Regions from separate parts of the Pseudovibrio sp. FO-BEG1 genome, predicted to be linked through region 3. Evidence: riboswitches for the same ligand, from Rfam matches in the RefSeq annotation. Region 3 holds a riboswitch; each other region holds the start of a gene.
The links. Region 3 has a riboswitch for thiamine pyrophosphate ahead of PSE_RS20190 (hydroxyethylthiazole kinase). Riboswitches for the same ligand answer to the same signal wherever they lie in the genome.
Positions count from the first base shown of each region.

Region 1 (4,690 bases), 2.5 Mb from region 3:
GCCTGACGCTTTGAATCTCGATATCCTCCATCAACATGGTGCGCGTACCAACCCGATGGACCCAGGATTCAATTATCACGACGCTGTCAAAACACTCGACTTTGAAGCAGTGAAGGCAGACGTCCATGCGCTCATGACCGACAGCCAGGACTGGTGGCCGGCCGACTGGGGCCATTATGGTGGTCTGATGATCCGCCTTTCATGGCACACAGCTGGCTCTTATCGTCTGGCAGATGGTCGTGGCGGCGGCGGTTCCGGCAACATTCGCTTTGCGCCGCTCAATTCCTGGCCTGATAACGCAAGCCTCGATAAAGCACGCCGCTTGCTTTGGCCTATCAAGAAAAAATACGGTAACGCTCTTTCCTGGGCTGATTTGATTATTCTCGCAGGTACAGTCGCCTATGACTCTATGGGTCTGAAAACCTTTGGTTTCGGATTTGGCCGTGAGGATATCTGGGGTCCGGAGATCGACACCTATTGGGGATCTGAAAAAGAATGGCTCGCACGCAGTGAAGAGCGTTATGACGATCTGGATGACCCTTCAACGCTCGAAAACCCTCTGGCAGCGACCCATATGGGGCTGATTTACGTGAACCCGGAAGGCGTGAATGGCGTTCCTGGCCCACAAAAAACAGCCGACCAGATCCGCGAAACCTTTGCTCGTATGGCAATGAATGACGAGGAAACGGCTGCACTGACATGCGGCGGTCACACCGTTGGTAAGACCCATGGACGCGGCGCCGTTGATAACATCGGTGTAGCGCCGGAAGCTGCCGGTCTGGATGAGCAGGGACTTGGCTGGTCCAACCCTGGTCAGGACGGCAAGGCAACAAATGCCTTTACTTCTGGCATTGAAGGGGCGTGGACAACACACCCAACCACATTCGATATGGGTTTCTTCGATATGCTGTTCGGTCATGAATGGCATCAGGTCAAATCCCCTGCCGGAGCCTGGCAATGGGAACCTGTCTCCATCAAGGAAGAAGACAAACCTGTCGATCCAACAGACCCATCCGTTCGCCATAACCCAATCATGACTGATGCAGACATGGCGATGAAGGTTGACCCGATCTACAACGAGTACTGCCAGAAGTTCATGGCAGATCCTGAGTACTTCAGGGATACCTTTGCACGGGCCTGGTTCAAGCTGACCCACCGCGATATGGGACCGAGAGCAAACTATCTTGGCCCGGATGTGCCGAAAGAAGACCTCATCTGGCAGGATCCGGTTCCAGCGGGCAACACAAACTATGATGTTGCTGCGGTGAAAGCCAAAATTTCAGCAAGCGGCTTGAGCAATGAAGACCTGATCAAAACGGCTTGGGACAGTGCACGAACCTATCGTGGCTCTGACATGCGCGGTGGCGCCAACGGTGCTCGCATCCGGCTTGCTCCGCAAAAGGACTGGGTTGGTAATGAGCCGGATCGGCTTGCGAAAGTGCTGGCGGTGCTCGAACCAATTGCAGCAGAGACAGGGGCCTCAGTTGCAGACGTGATCGTTCTGGCAGGGAACGTCGGCGTTGAAAATGCCATCAAGGCAGCTGGCTTTAACGTGGATGTTCCATTCGCACCGGGCCGCGGTGATGCAACGGATGAAATGACAGACGCAACATCCTTCTCTGTGTTGGAGCCTATTTCTGATGGCTTCCGCAACTGGCAGAAGCAAGAATATGCTGTGAGCCCAGAAGAAATGATGCTGGATCGCGCACAGCTCCTCCGCCTCACCGGCTGGGAAATGACTGCGCTCGTTGGCGGCTTGCGCGTTCTTGGTGCTAACTACGGTGGATCAAAGCACGGTGTCTTCACGGATCGTGAAGGCCAGCTGACCACAGATTTCTTCGTCAACCTGACCGACATGGACAACAGCTGGCATCCGCTCAAGGATGGTACCTATGAGATCCGTGACCGGAAATCTGGCAAGCCTAAGTGGACTGCAACCAGTGCCGACCTTGTGTTTGGTTCCAACTCCATCCTGCGTGCTTACGCTGAAGTGTACGCCCAGGACGACAACCACGAAAAGTTCGTCCGCGACTTCGTGACAACATGGACCAAGGTCATGAACGCCGACCGCTTCGACCTGACTGCATAAATGAACCTCAGCCTGGGCAGGAGACTGCCCGGGCTTTTTCGCAACTTCATTGAGGTGCTTTTCGTCCCTCAGGTATATCCGGTTGCGCTGCTCTTCTTTTCCAGTTAAGAACCGCTTGACCTCGGGGTGCGCGCTTTTGTCGTGCTGAGATGCCAGATTGGCGAACCCGTTGAACCTGAACCGGCTAGAACCGGCGGAGGGAAGGGTACCGGTTTCATCCATCCTTGCCCTCTCGCCGCAATGGAGGATGACTTGAAACATCTGTTAATTGCTGCGGGATTACTCACTGCAACATCGGCAATGGCTACTGAGAAGCCAGAACTCACCGTTTATACCTATGACAGCTTCGTTTCTGACTGGGGCCCTGGCCCTAAAGTGGAAGAAGCATTTGAAGCAATCTGCGAATGTGACCTGAACCTTGTTGGTGTTGAAGATGGTGCCGCGCTGCTTTCCCGTCTTCGTCTTGAAGGCAACAACACCGATGCTGATGTTGTTCTGGGGCTAGATACCAATCTGATTGAGACAGCCAAGAAGACGGGTCTGTTTGCACCGCATTCAGTTGAAGCAAACTACACACTGCCGGTCGATTGGGCAGATGAGACCTTTGTGCCTTACGACTGGGGCTATTTCGCATTCGTGTATAAGAAGGGCGCAACGGTTCCTTCCAGTTTCCGTGAGCTGGCCGAGAGCGACACAAAGATCCTCATTCAGGATCCACGCTCTTCCACCCCAGGCCTTGGTCTGCTGCTTTGGGTAAAGTCTGCTTATAGCGATGAAGCTGCGGATATCTGGGCAGGGCTTTCCGATAATATCGTGACTGTTACCAAAGGTTGGTCTGAAGCCTATGGCCTTTTCCTTGATGGGGAAGCGGACATGGTGCTCAGCTACACCACATCTCCGGCTTATCACCTGATTGCTGAGGAAGATGACAGCAAAACCACGGCTGCGTTTGATGAAGGCCATTACATGCAGGTGGAAGTGGCAGCGAAACTTGCTGGCACCGATCAGCCGGAACTGGCAGACAAGTTCCTGAACTTCATAGTTTCTGACGCTTTCCAGAGCATCATTCCAACAACCAACTGGATGTATCCGGCAGTTACACCTGCAAGTGGTCTTCCAGCAGGTTTCGAAACCTTGCAAACACCTGAAAAGGCTTTGCTGCTTGCACCTGAAGATGCAGTTGCTGCACGACGTGAGGCTCTGCCGGAATGGCTCGAAGCACTCAGCCAGTAAGCTCGCTTCCCGGAGTTGCCGCGGCATTGCTCGTCGCGGCACTCATTCTTGGCACGCTGGCTGCTGTTGCACTGCGTGCTGAAGCCGGGCATGGTTTTTCTTTGTCAGACTGGGCGGCACTTAAGTTTACGCTCACACAAGCCGTGCTTTCAGCCGTGATCAGCGTAGGGTTGGCGGTGCCTGTTGCACGCGCGCTGGCACGCCGCCGGTTTAAGGGGCGCAGCTTGTTGATCGCCTTGCTTGGCGCCCCGTTTATCCTTCCGGTTATTGTCGCCATTCTTGGTCTACTGCAGGTTTTTGGACGTTCCGGTTGGATTTCAGATGTACTGGTTTACTTCGGCGCGTCTCCCATCCGCATTTATGGCCTGCACGGTGTTGTGCTGGCTCATGTGTTCTTCAACCTGCCATTGGCAACCCGCCTCATATTGCAGGGGTGGCAAGAGATACCGTCGGAGCGTTTTCGCCTTGCGGCTCAGCTGGGATGCGACGGCTGGTCTTTGTTCCGCCTGATCGAGCTTCCCATGCTCAAACGCATTTTGCCCGGCGCACTAGCCGTAATTTTTGCCATTTGCCTCACCAGTTTCGCCGTTGCACTCACCCTTGGTGGCGGTCCCCGCGCGACAACAATTGAGCTGGCGATTTATCAGGCCTTTACCTATGATTTTGACCTTGGACGTGCAGCACTTCTCTCTGCCCTGCAATTGGCGCTGACAGCGGCAGCTGCTTTTGCCGCTCTGAAGCTTTCCCGTGGTGAAGGTTTTGGTGCGGGATTAGACAGAGCCATCCAACGCTGGGATGGTGGTACGCCTGTCATCGATAGTTTTTGGATTATACTTGCCGCTGTCTTTCTCCTTCTGCCAATCAGCGCTGTTGCGCTCTCCGGTGTTGCAGGTCTTTTCTCTCTGCCGTTTTTGGTGATCAAATCTGCATTGATCTCGGTAGGCGTTGCTTCAGCCAGCACCATCATTTTGCTGTTGCTTGCGTTACCGATGGCTGCAGCCATTGCTGTTAGAAGGCACAGCCCTGTAGAACTTGCGGGCATCCTTGGCCTTGCTGCTTCTCCATTGGTGATCGGCACGGGGCTGTTCATCATCATCCGCCCCTGGGCAAACCCAACAGATCTCGCGTTACCTGTCACTGCGCTGGTTAACGCAGCCATGGCACTGCCGTTCGCCCTGCGCATTCTGGTTCCGGCTGCGAAGGATACTGTTTCCCGTCATGGACGTCTGGCGCTGTCTCTGAATATGGAAGGCTGGGTGTTCTTCACGCGTGTCTTTATTCCGCGCATGAGGCCACAGATTGGCTTTGCTGCTGGCCTTGCTGCCGCGCTTTCCATGGGGGATCTGGGTGTGATTGCTCTTTTCGCTG
Region 1 is NC_016642.1:2,019,065-2,023,754, forward strand. It holds gene katG (catalase/peroxidase HPI) at 1-2,089, shown strand, start outside; TPP riboswitch at 2,202-2,308, shown strand; gene thiB (thiamine ABC transporter substrate binding subunit) at 2,330-3,322, shown strand; gene PSE_RS09235 (thiamine/thiamine pyrophosphate ABC transporter permease ThiP) at 3,298-4,690, shown strand, end outside.
Region 1: it holds a riboswitch for thiamine pyrophosphate, as region 3 does, so the genes downstream of both, thiB (thiamine ABC transporter substrate binding subunit) here and PSE_RS20190 (hydroxyethylthiazole kinase) in region 3, are expected to answer to the same signal.

Region 2 (4,690 bases), 1.6 Mb from region 3:
TTGGCAGTTTCAACTACACTGGCCCTGCGAACCGGTTTAATGACGAGAATATCGTTGTTCTGGGGGATTCCGTTGCCCCAACGGAGAACCAGAAACGGTTTGCGATGGCGGCACGGCAGGAGATTGACCGGATCATCAGCGACCACGGGGAACCAATCGTGATCGACTAAATCTGCTCAGCCATTTCGTAAAGGCGTGAATGTTTATCTTTTGGTAACCATTCAGCCAGATTTGGCGCTTACACTTGGCGAATGGCAAATTCCCTGGATAGCGGCGAAGACTTACTCATCATCTGCAAACCAGATGTTACCGCAGCGATTGAAGACTGGATTGATCATCTTGGCTCCGAACGGCGACTGGCTGAGCGGACACTGGAAGCGTATGAGCGCGACACGCGTCAGTTCCTGCGTTTCATGACCAGTTATGAGGGTGAGCCAGTTGCTCTGCGGCATCTGGAGTCGTTGAAACCAAAAGACTTTCGCGGCTTTCTGGCAACGCGTCGGAAAGACGGCGCGCAGACGCGGACGCTTGCTCGCGGTCTGGCTGGTATTCGCTCGTTCCTCTCGTTTCTGGAGGAGCGCGGCGAGGTGAATGCGGCCGGTGCTGCAGCGGTGCGTACGCCGAGACTTCCCCGCAGCTTACCCAAGCCTATCCCCGTTGAGGAAGCCAAAGCGATTGTCAGCAGCGATCTGGCTTTCGAGGACACGCCCTGGGTTGAAGCGCGCAATGCTGCGGTGTTTACTCTCCTGTACGGCTGCGGACTTCGTATCTCGGAAGCGTTGTCTCTGACACCTGCTACGGCACCGAAAGAAGGCGATAAGTCTTTGAAAGTGCGCGGCAAAGGCAACAAGGAACGGCTTGTTCCAGTTCTGCCTGTGGTCGTTGAAGCTATCGAAGCTTACAAAGATCAATGCCCCTATGACCTTTCAGCGAACTCGCCCCTCTTCCGCGGTGTTCGCGGCGGCGCGCTCAACGCACGCATGATCCAGCTGGCCATGCAAAAAATCCGCAGTGCACTCGGGCTTCCGGATACGGCTACTCCCCATGCTTTGCGCCATTCCTTTGCGACGCATTTACTGTCTGAAGGCGGGGATTTGAGGAGCATTCAGGAGCTTCTGGGCCACGCAAGCCTTTCTACCACGCAGATTTATACGGAAGTGAACAGTGCACAGCTGTTGGATGCCTACGACAAAGCACATCCACGTCGTTGATAGGTTGTCCCCCTCCTCCACATCGCCTTGATCTCCTCCGGCAGACCCCTTAGGTTCAGAGCTGTGAAACGGGGTGCCCGACACTTGTGTCGTGGCTGAGATCATACTCGATGAACCTGATCTGGATAATTCCAGCGAAGGGAGCACTCACACTGTGTTGGGGGACAGTTTCTTCTGGCAGTATGCCAAGGCCCTGACACCAGCTCTCTTTCGCACAACAAGACCGAGGATAAAAATGGGTCGTGTCGAAAGCGCTTGCGCAACTCTTTCCGCAATTCGTGAAAACAGTCCACTCGTCCATAACATGACGAACATCGTGGTGGCGAACACTACAGCCAACGCCTTGCTGGCGATTGGCGCTTCCCCTGCCATGGTAGATGGACCAGAAGAGGCTCCTGAACTTGCAAGTGTTGCAGGGGCATTAGTGGTCAACGTGGGCACAGTCACCCCTGCGCAAGCAGAGGCGATGAAGTTGGCAACAGCAGCGGCTCACAAGGCAGATCGTCCATGGGTGCTGGACCCGGTGGCTGTCGGCGCCCTCACCTTCCGCACTAAGCTTGCTGCTGAACTGCTGGAGAATAAGCCGAGCGTTATTCGCGGCAATGCCTCTGAAATCATGGCACTTGCCGGTCAGGGTGCAGGCGGAAAAGGCGTTGATAGCACGGATAGCTCTGAGACTGCTCTGGCTGGTGCGAAAGAGCTGGCAAAGCAGACTGGAGCTGTGGTTGTTGTCTCTGGTCCGGTCGACTTCATCACTGACGGCACACGCACGGCTGAAGTCGCAAACGGGGATAAGATGATGCCGTACGTGACCGGCCTTGGTTGCACAGCGACGGCCCTCACTGGCGCAACGCTCGCAGTTTGCGATGATCCGTTTGATGCTGCAGTCGATGCAATGGTTTTCCTCGGTGTAACTGGTGAGATTGCTGCGAAAGATACCGCAGGACCAGCAAGTTTGCAGCTGGATATCATCAACGGTCTCTATCAGCTGAACGATGATATCCTCAAAACAACAGCTCAGGTTGAGATGCATGAAGCCGTTGCTTGATCTTTCCGTATATCTGGTGCTGGGGCCGCAAGACTGCCCTGGCCAGGACCCTGTCGACATCGCAGTCGCAGCCTCTCAAAACGGCTCTACTGTGGTGCAATTGCGCGATAAAACCGGCAGTACCAAAGAGCAGATTGAATTGGCAGAACGGCTGATGCAGGCGCTTAAACCGCTCAATGTGCCTTTGATCGTCAATGACCGCGTAGATGTTGCCCTGGCCGTTCATGCTGATGGAGTTCATGTTGGACAAGATGACATGGACGCCACCAAAGCACGGGAACTGATCGGGGCAGATAAGCTACTCGGTCTTTCGGTGAGCACTCAGGATGAGCTAGATGCTGCGGACATTGCAGCCTGTGATTACCTCGGCATCGGCGCATGCTTCCCGACCAACAGCAAGGATGATGCAGCTGATGTGGGCATGCAAAACTTTGCTGACTTAACTGCTCAATCACAGCTACCTGTTGTTGGGATTGGCGGAATTTCTCTTGCCAATGCGGATCAGGTGATCAAGGCTGGGGCTGATGGTGTTGCTGTCATTTCAGCAATCTGTGGGGCACCCAGTGCTGCAGAAGCTACGCGCAAGCTTCAGGAAATCGTCAAAAGCGTAAAAGACCTAGGGTGATAGGATAAAACACGCATTTACTCCTCACAGAGCCCATCTACATTGATATATGAGAGAACTGAAGCTTGGTGCATTCATTGAGTTCATGCAAATCGCTCCAAGCTTTTGTTTTAAACGCATCACCAGTGTTTTCCTCTGAGGTGCGTTTCTGGCGGGGGGCCGTTCGTCATGAAGCTTAGTCAAACAACGTTCGTGTGTGCGCTGTTCAGCACATTCGCTTTCTTTGTCTCTGAAGGACAAGCCCAAACCGCCTGTGAAATCCGCAAATCTGAAATGGCAGAGCTCGGCAAATGGGAGAACCCAAAGGCACGGCTGAAAGAGCTTTCTCAGATTGAGGTGGAAGGCGAGTGCATTGATAACCAACTGGTGGTTCGCGCCCGTGCTTTTACAAGCTGTTCTCCCCGAGACTGCAAATGGGGCTGGGCTGCGGGGCAGTTGAGTTTCTCTGGTGTTTTGACGTTTCGGTTCGGTGGGTTCTTTAAGGCCCAGTATATTGAACTACGGCCAATGGGTCAGCGTATTCAGGCCTATGTGCGGACCGAGAACCATGACCCGACCATTCCCAACAAGACGCGCAGTTACATCCTGATCCGTCAGTAAAGCTGCTTTCTTTACAGCGATAAAAAAAGCCGCCTCAGTTTCCTGAAGCGGCTTTCTCTTCATCTGATCAACTCAAATTACATATGAATTGGCTTTGCAAATGTCGCCATAGCAGCTTCTTTCACTGCTTCGGACATTGTTGGGTGCGCATGACAGGTGCGACCCAGATCTTCTGAAGATCCGCCGAATTCCATCAGAACGCATGCTTCGTGGATCATCTCGCCAGCACCGAAGCCAACGATGTGAACGCCGAGAACACGATCTGTTTCTGCGTCTGCCAGAACTTTCACGAAACCGTCGGTGTGCAGCATTGCTTTTGCACGACCGTTTGCGGAGAACGGGAACTTGCCAGACTTGTACTTGATGCCTTCAGCTTTCAGCTCTTCTTCGGTCTTACCAACACTGGCAACCTCTGGAGAGGTGTAAACAACGCCTGGGATGACGTCGTAGTTTACGTGACCAGCCTGACCGGAGAGCATCTCAGCGACTGCAACACCTTCGTCTTCAGCTTTGTGAGCAAGCATCGGACCTGCAATCACATCACCGATCGCGTAGATGCCATCAACGTTGGTTTTGTAGTGGTTGTCTGTCTTCACGCGGCCGCGCTCGTCCAGTTCAACACCTGCTTCTGCAAGGCCGAGGCCTTCAGTGTAAGGACGGCGACCGATAGCAACGAGAACCACATCAGCGTCCAGAGTTTCAGCTGCTGCTTCACCAGCTGCAGGCTCTACAGTCACTTCCAGAGAGCGACCTTTTTTCTGAACTGCTGTTACCTTGGAGGACAGCTTGAACTTCAGGCCCTGCTTTTTCAGCATGCGCATGAACTGCTTGGAAACGTCTGCATCCATTGGGCCAAGGATCTTGTCCATGAACTCAACAACAGTCACTTCAGCGCCGAGACGTGCGTAAACAGAACCGAGCTCGAGGCCGATAACGCCTGCACCAACAACGGTCATGCGGTTAGGCACTTTTTCCAGAGACAGAGCACCGGTTGAAGATACGATGGTCTTCTCATCGATCTCGATGCCTGGCAGAGGCATGACGTCAGAACCGGTTGCGATAACGATGTTCTTGGTCTCAACGATGGAAGTGGAGCCATCTTCAGCTTTCACTTCTACGCGGCCAGCGCCGAGCACACGGCCAACACCACTGTGAACGTCGATCTTGTTCTTTTTGAAGAGGTAATCGATGCCGGTTACGTTGCCA
Region 2 is NC_016642.1:642,856-647,545, reverse strand. It holds gene PSE_RS03025 (phospholipase D-like domain-containing protein) at 1-170, shown strand, start outside; gene PSE_RS03020 (tyrosine recombinase XerC) at 252-1,211, shown strand; TPP riboswitch at 1,271-1,371, shown strand; gene thiM (hydroxyethylthiazole kinase) at 1,447-2,259, shown strand; gene thiE (thiamine phosphate synthase) at 2,243-2,884, shown strand; gene PSE_RS03005 (hypothetical protein) at 3,053-3,484, shown strand; gene lpdA (dihydrolipoyl dehydrogenase) at 3,562-4,690, opposite strand, start outside.
Region 2: it holds a riboswitch for thiamine pyrophosphate, as region 3 does, so the genes downstream of both, thiM (hydroxyethylthiazole kinase) here and PSE_RS20190 (hydroxyethylthiazole kinase) in region 3, are expected to answer to the same signal.

Region 3 (4,690 bases):
ACCGGTTCAGCATCCTGAGCCAGAGCAGGTGCAGCAAGTGCAGCGCTACCGGCAACCGCCCCAGCGGTTAGCCCCAGCGCCTGTCGGCGGGTCAGATTATTATCTTTGTTCTTGGTCATTATCTCCGCCTTTTATTCAGACCAGAATTCGTGGAAATGGTGCACAGGCCCATGTCCCTCGCCTACGTCAAGCGTATCTGCAGCTTTAATCGCCTGACTAATATATTCTTTCGCTTCGCCAATAGCGTCTTGCAGCGCCAGCCCCTTGGCCAGTTCCGCCGCAATCGCAGAAGACAGGGTACAGCCAGTCCCATGTGTGTTCTGCGTTTCATGTCTTGGCGCCGTGTACCACCTCTCCACATCGCGGGAGAGGAAGAGATCATCACAGGTATCATCAGATCCATGTCCGCCTTTCAGCAGAACCCCGTTCGCACCCATGTCCAGCAGAAGCAAAGCTTGGCTATGCATGTCTTCACGGGATCCGGCCACCGGCTGATCCAGCAAAAAGGCCGCTTCCTGCATATTCGGCGTAATCAACGCCGCCATAGGAAACAGCTTCTGCTTCAGGACCGAAACAGCGGAGGTTTGCAACAGAACATCACCAGAAGTTGCAACCATCACCGGGTCAAGGATGACGCGCTTAACATCATATTCCGCCAGCTTTGTGGCAATAACATCGATAATCTCTGGCTGTGAAAGCATGCCGATTTTCACGGCATCCACCTTCAGATCAGAGAAAACAGCATCCATCTGGTCCGCCACGAATGCTGGCGGCACATCATGAATGGCTGTCACACCTTTGGTGTTCTGGGCCGTCAGCGCAGTGATCACACTGGCCCCATAAACACCGCGAGCCGAAAAGGCTTTCAGGTCTGCCTGAACGCCAGCACCACCGCCTGAATCCGAGCCCGCAATTGTGACTGCAATCGCACTCATTAGGCCAATACCCCACCTTTATTATTCATTGTTTCGAGCTTGAGGCGCTCGTTGAATTGGTCAGCCTTCAAGCCATAGAGGGTATCGATGAAAGCTGGAGTGAAGCTTCCCGGCCCATTTGCCTGCTCTGCGGCAATCTCGCCGCATACACCATAGACAGCCAGCGCCGCAACCACGGCAAGTTCCTGATCCGGCTCAACAGCAGCAAAACCCGCCAGTACTCCCCCCAATGCACAGCCAATGCCAGTCACCTTGTCCATGTAGGCATGGCCATTGCCGATGGTGTAGGTTGCCTCCCGGCCAAACACGGCGTCTTCATTTCCGGTGCGCGCAAGCAGCGTGTCCTCACGAACCGCCCCACTCAGCCCGGCGCTCTCGGTCATGTTCGCTTTCAGGATGGAGATGTTGTCCTGCAAAATGTCCTTCGCAAACTCCATGCGAATGTCAGTACGATCCACTTTAACCGGGTCCAGCACCACGGGGATAGATTTCTTCGCAGCATTCTCCAGCCCCAACCGGATCCCATGCCGACGCTTTCCATCCAGCGTCCCAAGGTTGACCAGCAACCCGTCGACACCTTCAACAAATGCAGGAATTTCATCATGAGCGGCTGTCATTGACGGTACAATGTTACAGGCCAACATAATGTTCGCGGTAATGCTCTGCGCAACAGAGTTCGTCAGACAATGAACCCGCACACCACGCTCACGCAGGTTCTCAAACACTTGCCAGAGATCTTCAGCTTTGTAGGACATTTGTTTCGCTCCCTATTGATTACGGCGGGAACGATTACCTTGGTACTCATCCCAATTCCCTCCGCCGGCACGACCCGGATCAGGTTCTAGGAGTTGGCCTTCCGCCTCTCAGCCCGGCAGTCACTACCGAGCACCCCCATTGGTTAGAATTTTTTGCTAGCAAACCCACAAGCGAACTGCAAGTGGAAACGAGAGACCGCGACAATAGGCAACTGGGGGTAGATTTCGCTTAAAAAACGCAAAAGCTTGCAAAAAAACGCAGCTTCAACGCAAAATGCTCACAAAACAACGCAAACTCAATTTTGAGCGCACCCGGAAAGACAAAACAGGCTTACGGGACAGAAGGATAGCAGATTAATGATTCCGTTCTTTGTACAGATCAAATGCCAGCTCGGAAAAACCTATCAGGTTGCCAACGCCATCGCAGACGCGGAAGTTGCCTCCGAGATCTACTCCACTTCCGGGGATTTCGATCTGCTGGCCAAGTTCTACATCAACGACGATGAAGACATCGGACACTTCGTAGCAAACAAGGTACAAGTCTTCGAAGGCATCCAGGACACCAGAACCATCATTACCTTCAAAGCATTCTGATACCTACGAAAACAGGCGGGACACCAGCCCGCCTGCACAATCTCGTTTCAATGTCTGCTAATTGTTTCGCTCAGCCCTGAGCATCCTGAATAGCGCTCCACACAGCAACCGGCGTCGCGGGCATATCTATATGCTCAACCCCAGCATTCTTGCGCAGCGCATACTGCACAGCATTCATCACCGCAGGCGCTGCCCCAATAGAACCAGCCTCACCAGCCCCTTTAATACCCATCGCATTTGTCGTGGAAGGAACGTTGCTTGTCGAGAAGTCGAAACTCGGCAAATCATCAGCGCGCGCAACATGATAGTCCATGAAGGATGCTGACAGCAGCTGTCCGGTTTCATCATAAACCGTGTTCTCACACAGCGCCTGAGAGATCGCCTGCCCCGCACCGCCATGCACCTGACCGGCAAGTAGCATCGGATTCACTGTGACACCGAAGTCATCCACGATCACATAGTTGACCACGTCCGTCTTCCCGGTTTCTGGATCAATCTCCACTTCACACACATGCGTGCCATTCGGATAAGTACATTCATCCTGCATGACTTTTTCCGCAGCGCTCAAGGTATCTGGCTGAGATCCCGCCACATCAGCAAGGCTGATCTGCTGGTCAGTTCCGACCACACGCACCTGCCCGTCTTCAAGCGTCAGATCTGCAGCACCAACCTCCAGCTTCTCACTGGCGATTTCCTTGATCTTTTTAACCAGCGTCTCAGAGGCTGCTTTCACAGAAGGCAATCCAATCGGGATCGATCGGGATCCACCAGTGCCACCACCGGTCGCCACACGATCCGTGTCCCCCTGCACCATCTCAACCTGATCAAGCTGCAAACCAAGATACTCGGCAATCACCTGACCATAAGCTGTCGCATGGCCCTGACCGTTACTCTGAGTTCCAATCAGCAATGTCACACTGCCGTTCTTGTTCAGCTCAAGCTTGGCCTCTTCACCACCCGCAAAGGCACAGGCCTCCACATAGGTCGACAAGCCAATACCGCGGTATAGGCCCTTGGCCTTGCTCTCCGCTTCTCGCTCCGCAAAAGTACCGTAATGGATCTCGTCCAAAGCCTTGGTCAGATGAGCACCGAAGGAACCAGTATCATACATGCGTCCGAGCGCTGTTGTATAAGGTAAGGCGTCATCGGGGATAAAGCTCTTACGGCGAAACTCCGCCGGATCCATACCCATCTCATGCGCAGCCTTATCAGCGAGCCGTTCCATCAGATAAAGCGCCTCAGGACGCCCAGCCCCGCGGAAGGCATCCACTGGCACCGTATTGGTGTATACGCCAGTCGCTTCCACCCATGTGGCGGGGATATCATAAAGACCAGAGGTCATCGTGATGCCGACTTGAGGGATGCCCGGACCAAACTCGTGCAGATAAGCCCCCATGTTTGCAAGCACATGCACCTTAAGGCCAATCATCTTGCCATTCTCGTCGAGCGCAAGCTCAGCCGTGGATACATTATCCCGGCCATGCGCGTCAGACATGAAGTGCTCAGTCCGTTCCTGAAGCCATTTCACCGGACGGCCAAGACGTTTCGCAGCGATCAGACACAGCGGATACTCAAGATAGGTGAACATCTTGGTTCCAAAACCACCGCCCACATCCGGCGTCACAACGCGGATATCTTTTGGGTCGACGTTGAGTATGTTCTTAGCAATCAGATCACGCATGGCATGTCCGCCCTGCGTTCCGGTGGTCAGCGTGTAACGACCACTGTCGCTATTGAACTCACCAATACAGGCCCGCGGCTCCACCGCATTGGAAACTAGTCGATTATTGACCACCTTGATCTTGGTAACATGGTGCGCATTCTGGAAGGCCTCTTCCATAGCATCCTTGTTACCCATCCCAATGTTGAAAGCCTCATTGGACCCATGCTCCGGCCACACCAGCGGCCCACCATCTTCTAGCGCAGCCTCGGTTCCAATTGCAGGATCGACATCATCATAATCAACCTCAATCATCTCCATAGCCGCCCGCGCTTGTTCAACCGTGTCGGCTACAACAAAGGCTAATGCATCGCCTACAAACCGGGCTGTATCGGAACAGAGAACTTCGCGATGAGGCACCCAATGCTTCGTCCCATCCAATTGGCGAAGCACTGCTTTACACGGAATGGAGTTCGTCCCTTCAATGTCCGCTGCAGTCAGAACAAGCTGTACACCGTCCATGGCCCGCGCATCATCCAATCCTCCCAGAGTGAACTTTGCAAACGCCAAAGAAGACCGCAAAACAACAGCATGCGCTGCGCCTTCCACTTTCAGGTCATCCGTATAATGACCCTTTCCGGAGATAAAAGCGGCATCTTCTTTACGGCGAACGGGAGCACCAACTCCAAACTTCGGTATAGCAACCTGATTCATGAAAACCTCAAAAATCTGGAGAGCGACCCAAC
Region 3 is NC_016642.1:4,484,081-4,488,770, forward strand. It holds gene PSE_RS20180 (TRAP transporter substrate-binding protein) at 1-119, opposite strand, end outside; gene thiD (bifunctional hydroxymethylpyrimidine kinase/phosphomethylpyrimidine kinase) at 132-935, opposite strand; gene PSE_RS20190 (hydroxyethylthiazole kinase) at 935-1,690, opposite strand; TPP riboswitch at 1,730-1,838, opposite strand; gene PSE_RS20195 (Lrp/AsnC ligand binding domain-containing protein) at 2,048-2,284, shown strand; gene PSE_RS20200 (xanthine dehydrogenase family protein molybdopterin-binding subunit) at 2,355-4,658, opposite strand.

Region 4 (4,690 bases), 1.9 Mb from region 3:
TCCGGTTTGTTGCCCCAGCCCTGATTGAGCATGTAGGCGCACAGGGCATTACCGATGATGCGGCGGGAGAATGGGTGACCGTAGGCGGTCTCTTCCCAATCACGATTGAGGTTCCAGTCGTCCGTGACATCGTGATCATCAAAGATCATCGCGACAGGCAAATGCGCAAAGAGCCTTCGGACCTGACTGAGGCCTGAGACAAAGTCCTTCAGGATTTCCTGCTCAGTCTCATAAAGCTCTGTTTCTTCAGGTGTTAGACCCTCAGGTTTATCTGTCTCAACCAAATCCCAAGCTGCGGGGGACCAGACAAGCAGATACATTGCCAGAAATTCAGCAAGTGTAATCAGGTGGTTGTGAGCATGGTCAGCCGTAAAAATTGGTTTTTCGACACCACCGAACAAGACGACCCAGAGCTTCCGGTTCTTCTCCAGATTGGGCAGAAACTTCTCACGTCGGTAGTAGGTATCACCATGGCTATACAGATCTGATGCAGCGTCAGGGATCTTGCTTTCCAAGCCACTCAACTGCTCTTCTGTAATGCCAAGCTTTTCGATAAGTGAATGGATTGCTCGCAGCATTGGGCCAGCAACGTCATCAGAGTAAATCTGGTCACCGCTCATCACCAAAGCAGCGGGCCATTTCTCCTGATCAATCTTGGTCCCGCCATTCGATGCAATATGCTTTGCCAAAAACTGGTCCGCAGCGACCAAGCCATCACCAGAATCGTGATGTGGTTTGCGGCAAGAGCCGTGCAGAAGCGAAGACACCTTGGAGCTGAGAAGGAAGCCGGGAAGCGATTGACCTTCATAACAGAGATCAGGTGCCCAAGCCGTGTGATCTTGCCAGCCTGCTGCCTCATTATCTGCCATGCGCAAAGATAGGCGATAGTTTACCCAGACATCCTGTGGCAGCGGCTGATGGAGCGGAAGGTCGATCAACAGGTAATGGAGGTGCGTGCCTGCCGAAATCAGGTTCACCTCTGCCTGCTTTTTGGAAAGCTCATAGGTTTGCGGATCACCGTCTTGGGGCAGTAGCTCCAGCTTTACATCTGCCGGTGCGCGGACAGCGAGCCAGAAGGTGAGACGGGTGGTTTCTAATCGCCGCAGAATAGGGCCGGCAAGAACAGACGGGAGAGAAGAGGTTTCAGGCATTCGTTGATATTATTAGTTGCGATATCCAGAAGTGAAATTCTTAGATGAGAGATAGGTGCGCAAACCTCAAAATCCAATAAGGGCCAACAACTCCCCTCTCACCCAAGCCAAATTACAGAAGATTTCTGAACCTCACCTGAACCGAACCTGCCTTGACAGGCCCTTCTAATAGGTCTAGCAAAAACACGTATGCAGGGGAGTCTCACCTAGGAGACTGAGAGGCTGACAGAGCGCAAGCTCGGCGACGCGACCCTTTGAACCTGACCCAGTTGATACTGGCGTAGGAAGCACGGGTCGCGCGGCCTGTTATCAGGGGTATTGTATCCACCGCGATCCACTCAGCAGGAAATCTTCCTGCGGTTTCCCAGCCAAAACTCATCTGGTGTCTTTCGAGTTATGAACTTGAGGAGCACCATTATGACTAGCCCAAAGCCATCCATCACCACAGGCTCCTTGCCTGCGTCACGCAAGATCTACGTGAGCGGTCATTTGCATAAAGACGTGCGAGTACCGATGCGCGAAATCAGCGTCCATCCAACTGCAGGCGAACCACCGTTGCCAGTCTATGACAGCTCCGGCCCCTACACTGATCCTGCTGTCACAACCAGTATTTCCGAAGGTCTGCCAACAGTACGGCGCAAGTGGATCAAGGCTCGCGGAGATGTGGAAGTTTATGAAGGTCGTGAGATCAAACCAGAAGACAACGGTTTCGCGCAGGGTGAGCGGTTGGTTGCCGAATTTCCGGTGAAGCCGCAGCCGCTGCGTGGCAAGGACGGCAAGGCTGTGACACAGCTGGCTTATGCCCGCGCAGGCATTATCACGCCGGAGATGGAGTTTGTTGCTATCCGCGAGAACCAGATGCGTGAGGCCGTTGCCGAGGAACGTTCCGGCAATGACTGGGGCGCAAGCATTCCTGATTATGTGACGCCGGAGTTTGTTCGAGATGAGGTCGCCGCAGGTCGTGCAATTATCCCCTCCAACATCAATCACCCAGAGAGCGAGCCGATGATTATTGGCCGGAACTTTTTGGTGAAGATCAACGCCAATATGGGCACGTCCGCTGTCACCTCCTCCATGGAGGAGGAAGTGGACAAGATGGTTTGGGCAATCCGATGGGGCGCAGATACCGTGATGGATCTTTCGACAGGTCGCAACATTCACAATACGCGCGAGTGGATCATCCGCAACAGTCCAGTGCCGATTGGGACGGTTCCGCTTTATCAGGCACTTGAGAAAGTAAATGGTATTGCTGAGGATCTGACTTGGGAGATTTTTCGCGACACACTGATTGAGCAGGCTGAGCAAGGGGTTGATTACTTCACCATCCACGCTGGTGTGCGCCTGCATATGGTGCCGATGACCGTTAATCGCGTGACAGGCATTGTTTCTCGTGGCGGCTCCATCATGGCCAAGTGGTGTCTGCATCATCACAAGGAAAGCTTCCTTTATGAGCACTTTGCGGAGATCTGCGATATCTGCCGCCAGTATGATGTGGCCTTCTCCCTTGGTGATGGTTTGCGTCCAGGTTCCATTGCGGATGCGAATGATGAGGCTCAGTTTGCTGAGCTGGAAACGCTTGGTGAGCTGACCAAGATTGCTTGGGCCAAGGATTGTCAGGTGATGATCGAAGGTCCGGGCCATGTAGCCATGCATAAGATCAAGGAGAACATGGATAAGCAGCTGGAATGCTGCCATGAGGCTCCATTCTACACACTTGGCCCTCTCACCACAGATATCGCTCCCGGTTACGATCACATCACCTCTGGCATTGGCGCGGCGATGATTGGGTGGTTTGGCTGTGCCATGCTTTGTTATGTGACGCCGAAGGAGCATCTGGGGCTGCCCGACCGAGATGACGTGAAGACTGGCGTGATCACCTACAAGATTGCCGCTCATGCTGCTGATCTTGCCAAGGGATTGCCGGGTGCTCAGCGACGAGATGATGCACTATCCCGTGCGCGCTTTGAGTTCCGTTGGGAGGATCAGTTCAACCTGTCCCTCGATCCAGAAACAGCCCGCAACTTCCATGATGAGACCTTGCCGAAGGATGCGCACAAAGTGGCGCATTTCTGCTCTATGTGTGGGCCAAAGTTCTGCTCTATGCGGATTTCTCATGACATTCGGGCTGAAGCTCAGAAAGAAGGCATGGAAGCGATGGCGGCCAAGTTCCGTGAAGGTGGTGAGCTTTACCTTCCATTAGCGGAGGCGGAGCAGTGATTACGATTGCAGGAGCTGGCCTTGCAGGGCTGGCTTCCGCCTATGAACTGGCAAAGCGTGGTGCATCTGTCACCATCTTCGAGAGGGCAGAAAAGCCCGGAGAAAACAGCGTTGCCCGGTTCGCAGGCGGTATGCTGACCCCTTATTGCGAGCGGGAAAGTGCGGAAGAGAATGTCATCACGCTCGGATGCACTGCGGCAGATTGGTGGGCTCAAGTCACACCCGTTACGCGGCATGGAACACTTGTGGTGGCACCGCCGCGAGATCATGCAGAACTGACACGGTTTGCACGGCGGACGTCTCATTTTGATGAAGTTGATGGTCAGGTAATCACTCAGCTTGAACCCGCTTTGGAAGGACGGTTTGAGCGAGGGCTTTTCTTCAAAGAAGAGGCGCATCTTGATCCTAGGCAGGCACTTGCTGATCTGACGAAAGCGGTTGAGGAGCTAGGTGTGGAGATCCGCTATGGCACTGACGCACCCTCGCAGGTTGACCTCAACTGCACGGCGATGGCGGCTGCTCTACCTGACTTGCGGGCTGTGCGTGGTGAGATGGCGGTTTTGCATTGCCCGGAGGTTGAGCTGTCTCGTGTTATTCGCTTCCTACATCCGCGCATGCCGCTTTATCTGGTGCCGCGTGCCGATGGGCTCTTCATGATTGGGGGGACAATGGTGGAGAGCAACTCAGACCGTCCTCCATCACTCAGGTCTCTCACCGAGATGATGAGCGCAGCCTTTGCTATTCATCCGGCCTTTGCTGAGGCGAGTGTGGTGGAAATCGGCGCAGGCTTGCGACCTGCGTTCCCTGACAACCTTCCTCGTCTTGTTGAATACAATGGCGTGCTTCACCTCAACGGGCTTTATCGCCACGGCTTTTTGCTGGCTCCGACAATGGCGCAGCAAGCAGCAGAGCAGCTTTTATCGGAGACTTGCAAATGAAGATCATCGTGAATGCAGAACCGCGTGAGGTTGCTGGCAAAACTTTGGCTGATGCCCTTGCCGAGCTGGAATTTATCAGCCCAGCAATCGCAGCAGCCCTGAATGGCAGCTTCGTGCCTCGTGAGGACTATCCAGAAACACAACTTTCAGACGGTGACAAGCTGGAAGTTCTGGCTCCAATGCAGGGAGGTTGAAATGCAGGTTTACGGTACAAAAATCAGCTCCCACCTGCTTCTTGGTACAGCCCAGTATCCTTCACCTCTCGTGTTGAAGAAGGCAATTGAGGCCAGTCAGGCAGAGATCATTACGGTCTCCTTACGGCGAGAAACCGCGGATGGATCTGGTGCAGGGTTCTGGGAGCTACTGAAGGATTGCGGTTGCAAA
Region 4 is NC_016642.1:950,902-955,591, reverse strand. It holds gene PSE_RS04445 (hypothetical protein) at 1-1,151, opposite strand, end outside; TPP riboswitch at 1,335-1,455, shown strand; gene thiC (phosphomethylpyrimidine synthase ThiC) at 1,569-3,368, shown strand; gene PSE_RS04435 (FAD-dependent oxidoreductase) at 3,365-4,306, shown strand; gene thiS (sulfur carrier protein ThiS) at 4,303-4,500, shown strand; gene PSE_RS04425 (thiazole synthase) at 4,502-4,690, shown strand, end outside.
Region 4: it holds a riboswitch for thiamine pyrophosphate, as region 3 does, so the genes downstream of both, thiC (phosphomethylpyrimidine synthase ThiC) here and PSE_RS20190 (hydroxyethylthiazole kinase) in region 3, are expected to answer to the same signal.